Linked DNA regions of Lacibacter sediminis. The main gene of each other region encodes a partner of the protein of the gene in region 2 in a complex. Links are inferred from orthologs where the notes say so. Each region holds a gene or a part of one and is shown on either strand. Other genes may lie near its edges.

Region 1 (3,112 bases), 1.1 Mb from region 2 along the record:
ATTCCGTCGTTGTTTTCGTTGGATGAGTTTCGGAATGCATCGTTCAATATCCAGACCATTGCGGATATTACAAACGATACAGGCGGTTCTATTCCGATCAACATTGGCGATTCAACCATTGCAGATCCAGTTTACGGAGTTGATAAAATTACATTGCAGAAAACGGCTCCCTACTTACCTACTTCGGTTGATGTGATGGCTGTTGGTAATTTGCCGAATGAGTTACCAAGAGATGCTTCCCGTTATTTTGGTGAACAACTCATTAAATATGTGTTGGAAGATCTGGTGAAAGGTAGTTCCACTATTTTAGATCGTGCAACGATGTTGAGAAAAGGTATCTTGATGGAGGAATACAGTTATTTGAAAGAATATGCAGGTGTCTGACCGAAATAGTTACAGATACAAATAATAGTCCTTCAGCAAATTCACAAATTGAGTTGTGTATTCATTGTTTTCGTCTTTAACAGCAAGTTCTTCAACAACAGGTTCTGTTGTCGTTTTACTAAACAACAGCATTGATCTAAAGTAACCATGCTTAACTGTTTGCTTTACCTGTATATGAGTACGGAGATGCAGATTATACCCTTCGGCTAATTCAATCATCCGCTCTGTACGCACATAAGGAAGCAACACAGCAAAGCTTCCATCATCTGTTAAATTATCATTCACAATCCTGATCAATTCATCCAGCTTTAAGCCTTCATCATGCATTGCTACATTTCTGTTTGCAGTACCTGATTTCAAATCACCTTCATAAAAAGGAGGATTAGAAATGATAAGATCATATTTTTTTGAGAAGCTGAATTGTTTTACATCAGCATGGAAAAGCTGCAATCGCTCTTTCCAAATTGAAGCTTCAATATTTTCTTCTGCTTGTTGATAGGATGGTTCATCAATTTCAATTCCATCGATCAATGCATCATACTTTTGAGCAAGCATTAGCATTAACAATCCAGTACCTGCACCAATATCAAGAATAGTGAGTGGTGAATGGTGAGTGGTGAGTGTGTTTGATCCACTTCGTACCTCGTACTTCTTACTTCGTACTTCCCCGGCAATCCACGCCCCAAACAAACAACTATCGGTGCTCACTTTCAACGCAGCTTTTTCCTGCTGAACTGTAAATTGTTTGAATTGAAAATAATTATTGGGCATGAATGATGAATAATGAGTGATGAGTATCGGACTACGACTAACAACTATCGGCTAAAGGCTAACTAAAACTACCATTCCGCCCTTGCACTCGGCTGCACACTCAACGATGCAAAATCATTCGCCAGGAACTTGTGATAACCTGTAATAGCGATCATGCCTGCATTATCGGTACAATATTCAAATGAAGGGATAAACGTTTTCCAATGATACTTCTCGCCCATTTCAGTAAAGGCTTTACGTAATCCGCTGTTGGCACTCACTCCACCTGCCAAACAAATTTGTTTGATGCCTGTTTGCTGCGATGCCTTTTTCAGTTTGTTGAGTAAGATCGAAATAATACGTTGCTGAACGGAAGCACAAATATCATTGAGGTTTTCGGCAATGAACTGCCTTTGTTGTTCTTCACTTGCCAAAAACTCTTCCTTGTAAACAAGGCTTGTTCCTGCATTGCGCAGGAAATAAAGAATAGATGTTTTCAATCCACTGAAACTGAAATTAAGTTCAGGAATTTGCGGTTCAGGAAATTTGAACCGATCAGGATTTCCGAGTTGTGCATACTTATCGATCAACGGCCCACCAGGGTAAGGAAGCCCCAGCAACTTCGCTGTTTTATCAAATGCTTCGCCTGCAGCATCATCAATCGTTTCGCCCAACACTTTCATTTGCGTAGCACTTTCGCACAAAACAATTTGCGTATGTCCGCCACTAACTGTTAAACAGAGAAAGGGAAAGGAAGGTTTTTCTTCCGGAATTAAATTCGCCAGTACATGCGCCTGCATATGATGCACAGCGATCAATGGAATATCCAACGCAAGTGAAAGTGATTTGGCAAACTGAGCACCCACCAACAACGAACCGATCAAACCCGGGGCTTGCGTAAACGCAACAGCGCTGAGTTCAGTTTTTTCGATACCTGCTTTCTTCAACGCTTCATCAACAACAGGAACAATATTCTGCATATGTGCACGGCTCGCTAATTCAGGCACAACACCGCCGTATTGCTCATGCACAGCCTGTGTGGCAATTACATTTGAAAGAATAACACCGTCACGACAAACTGATGCTGATGTTTCATCGCAGGAAGATTCAATAGCGAGAATTGTGATCAAAACAGGAATGAAGAATTAATAATTAAAAATGGGAAATGTAAAATTACAGCAACCTGACCATTCATCATTCATTTCTCATTTTACTTACTCCTTATCGCCACCACCGGATCCATCTTTGCTGCAATAAATGCAGGAATAATACCCGCCAATATGCCTGTGAAGATGCATACAGCAACAGCTCCAAGAAATAAACCGATAGAGATAAATACTTTGAATTTAAATACGGCTGAAAGGATAAATGTTAATCCAAACACGAGTGCAAGTCCGATGATACCACCCAGCACACAAAGGAATGCACTTTCCATCAGGAACTCGGCAAGAATTGTTCTGCGTTTAGCACCTATTGCTTTTTTCAAACCAATAATACTTGTGCGCTCACGAACAGTTACGAACATGATATTGGCCACGCCAAAAATGCCGACAATAAACGAGAGAATTGTAATAGCAATACCACCAATGGTCATACCATTAAAAATAGAAGTGATCTGTGTGGCACCACTGCTAACATCGTTCAAAGCAAAATTATCTTCCTGTTTAGGATTGAGTTTACGCACACTACGCATTACACCACGTAACTCATTCTTCATGTCTTCGGTTGGTACATTTTCTTTTCCTTTCACGATCATAAAACCATCACTGCGGCTTTCGTTACCCACCTGGCTGGCAAAACGGTAAGGAATAATAATTACGTTATCAAAATCCCAACCACCCAGCATGTTTTGGCCCTGCTTTTTTACAATACCAATCACATTTACTTTACGTCCTTTTATCTCCACATTTTTACCTAAAGCGTATTCTGCTTTTTCAAATAATTTTTCTGCAACATTATATCCCAACACCACACTGGC
Region 2 (3,140 bases):
CAAATGCAGTAAGACCTTTCTTTAGCAGCGCATCCAGTGATCCGTAACCTTCTTTATTGATGCGTGCATTTACTGGAAAATATTTTGGTGGTGCATCAAGCCCATCTGTTACAGCTTTAATGAATTCTTCTTTGGTTGATTGTTGCAAAGCATAATTCGTTTGCTTCTGTTCACCAATTGTGCTGGAGGTTTCAGGTCCCATACTTTTACCACAGGAACTGCCGGGTCCATGTGCAGGATAAACAATTACATCATCTGCCAACGGCATGATCTTATGCTGTAATGAATCATACAATTTTCCAGCCAACTCACTCATGGAAAGATCGCCACCTTGTGCCAGATCAGGGCGGCCAACATCACCCACAAACAAAGTATCGCCTGTAAACACAGAATGATCTTTTCCTGTTTCATCTTTCAATAAGTAACAAGAGCTTTCAAGTGTATGACCGGGGGTATGCAACACTTCAATGGTTAAGTCTCCAACCTTGAATTGTTCGCCATCTTTTGCTACATGAACAGGGAACGATGTTTCCGTTTCTGGCCCGTAAACGATCGGTGCATTTGATTGCTGTGAAAGATCAAGATGACCACTCACAAAATCTGCATGAAAATGCGTTTCAAAAATATATTTGATCTTGGCATTTCTCTCCTTCGCCAGGTTAAGATAAACTTCAACATCCCGTAATGGATCAATAATGGCACAGTCGCCATTACTTTCAATATAATAGGCCGCTTCACTCAAACAGTTTGTATACAGCTGTTGTACGTACATAATACTTCTTTGCTTTTTTTGCAAAAATACGTTAGTCTGTTTAAACAGCCTTATGAGTGAGTATAGGTGTGGGAAAAGGTCAGGCGAGGAGTTGTGTTACAAAATCATTTACCTCCTGCAGTCTTTCATGATTTACCGTGTACCAGATGAATTTGCCTTCCCTGGTGGTTTTTACAATGTTGCTGCGTCGTAAAATGGCTAAATGCTGTGACGCAACTGATTGTTCAAGCCGGAGCTTTACATAGATCTCAGTTACGGTCATTTGACCATTTTCATTGATGAGTTGAATAATTTGCTGTCTTAGCTTGTGGTTTACAGAACGTAGAATAAGTGAAGCCTTCTTCACAGCATGATAATCCAGAGGAATAGGAACATTGCTCTCTTTTTTCTTAGTCGTTGCCATCGTAAGGGTAGTTTTGTGGTTTGGGTGATCTTGAGTGCTAAATCTAATACCCGTAAAAATAACAGTAAAATTACGTACTTGATAGTCGTAAAAGACATAATTTATATCTGCGTGGAATGGAACTCTTTACCATACACAGGAACAGAATAAGCGAGTGAACTGAAGCTTTTTTGTTCAAAAAGTTTATCAGCCAATCCCACCATATCTGCAGCATTCCAGTTAACATCTATAAAAAAGGCATTTGGGTGGAGGCAGATTGTCTGCCATTTAGGTGCACCGTCGCCAAAAAAGAAAATACGGGAGTTATCAAACTGACGGGCAAACGATTCAGGTGTGAGAACTAAGGCTGAAATAGGGGAAATCAGCTCCAGGTTGGCTGAATAAAGAGCGGTGAATACTTCCATCCGTCGGGCATCGATCATAGGGCAAAGCAAAGCCGTTTCGTCATTTTTGAGTATTGATAATGCTGCTGCACTCATAACGTATGTGGTTTCAATACTGATCAGCGGAATATCTAAAGCATATGCCAGGCCTTTTGCGGAAGCAAAACCTACCCTCAGACCGGTGTAAGATCCCGGGCCGGATGTTACAGCAATAGCAGCAAGATCTTTCAGTGTTTTATTGCTTTCATGCAGTAATGCATGAATGGCAGGCTGCAGAAATGAAGCATGATCTCTTTGATTTTGATTGGTTTTTACGCCGATCAAAACACCATCTTTTGCCAAAGCAACCGATGCATGCGTAGTAGACGTATCAAAACAAAGCAACAACGCCATATCAGTTTTGAAAGGTTTTGGTGAGAGAAGATGCAGGCTGATATCGGTTCTCTTTTTCTGCCAGTTTTTGTAAAAGACGGGTGATGCGATCCATTCCGATTTTGGTACCCCATTCGAAAGGACCCATTGGATAGCTGGTACCCGACTTCATCGCTGTATCAATTTCTTCTTCAGTTGAAACGGCCTCTTCACGGGCAAGAAAGGCTTCATTCACGATCATGCTTACTGTTCTTGCACTTGCAAAACCGGGTTCATCTGCCGTTCTTACAGAAGAGATAGCAAGTGTTTGAAATAGCTGCTGAAATTTCTCAATATGACTATCTGCAACCGCAAATTCAATACAATTTCTGTTGATGAAAGTTGGCCAATGATTAAAGCGGGCGATTGGCAATTTTGCATCCATCGCTAATTCTTTTAACGAAAATATTACTGAACCGATGAGGATGGGTATTGTGGTAGTTCTATATTGATCGATCGCTCCGGGATTATCTTCAACTGTCAGATCAATAATACAATTCGATGTATTCAGATCTTCGGATAATAATTCTCTTCTGGTAATACAGTCAATACCTGCAAAAGGGAATTCCTTTCCGAATAAATCTGTTACAGGTTGAGAGCTAATGAGAACCAAACGCATAACGGCAAATTTACAGGGAAGCGAAGTAAACACGTTTATTTCTTCGGCTAATAAAGTAAGTTTGCCGCATGATGGAAAAGAAAATTATACAAACCGATCAGGCACCTGCACCAATCGGTCCTTACAACCAGGCAGTAGCGGCAGGAGGTTTTTTATTTATCTCAGGACAGATATGCATTAAGCCGGATACCGGCGAAATGAAAAATGAAGATATCCAGGCAGAAACACACCAGGTGATGCATAATCTGAAAGCTGTTTTACAGGAAGCAGGGATGGACTTCAGCAATGTAGTAAAGACAACGATCTTTCTCAGCGATATGGCTTTGTTCAGTGAAGTGAACGAAATTTATGGCAAGTACTTCGATGGTGATTTTCCTGCAAGGGAAACAGTGGCTGTAAAAGGATTGCCGAAGAATGTAAATGTAGAGATCAGTATGATCGCTGCAGGATAAAGAAACAAAAAACGGTTGATCATTTGATCAACCGTTTTTTTGTTAGAGTCTTATTTCTTCGTCGTGGCTATCGAAGAAATGATATTCTGTAAGGTGATAA

Evidence for each region.
Region 1: the proteins of tsaB (region 2) and tsaD are in contact, whole or in part, in a solved structure (PDB 4WQ4), measured with the Escherichia coli proteins. The link is inferred for Lacibacter sediminis from one-to-one orthologs.

What each region holds. Positions count from the first base shown.
Region 1 is NZ_CP060007.1:3,025,280-3,028,391, forward strand. The notes cover bases 245-3,020. They hold tsaD (tRNA (adenosine(37)-N6)-threonylcarbamoyltransferase complex transferase subunit TsaD), read right to left. Parts: upstream 2,265-3,020; coding sequence 1,224-2,264; downstream 245-1,223. Other genes in these bases: H4075_RS12825 (NAD(P)-dependent oxidoreductase), read left to right, coding at 245-384; H4075_RS12830 (tRNA1(Val) (adenine(37)-N6)-methyltransferase), read right to left, coding at 394-1,155; H4075_RS12840 (ABC transporter permease), read right to left, coding at 2,345-3,020. Also shown: more of H4075_RS12825, read left to right, coding at 1-244; more of H4075_RS12840, read right to left, coding at 3,021-3,112.
Region 2 is NZ_CP060007.1:4,148,623-4,151,762, reverse strand. What follows is about bases 115-2,918. They hold tsaB (tRNA (adenosine(37)-N6)-threonylcarbamoyltransferase complex dimerization subunit type 1 TsaB), read right to left. Parts: upstream 1,952-2,918; coding sequence 1,277-1,951; downstream 115-1,276. Other genes in these bases: H4075_RS17625 (RidA family protein), read left to right, coding at 2,657-2,918; H4075_RS17630 (3-hydroxyacyl-CoA dehydrogenase family protein), read right to left, coding at 1,953-2,588; H4075_RS17640 (ArsR/SmtB family transcription factor), read right to left, coding at 852-1,175; H4075_RS17645 (MBL fold metallo-hydrolase), read right to left, coding at 115-772. Outside these bases: more of H4075_RS17645, read right to left, coding at 1-114; more of H4075_RS17625, read left to right, coding at 2,919-3,040; H4075_RS17620 (Rne/Rng family ribonuclease), read right to left, coding at 3,083-3,140. UniProt on the Escherichia coli protein: Required for the formation of a threonylcarbamoyl group on adenosine at position 37 (t(6)A37) in tRNAs that read codons beginning with adenine.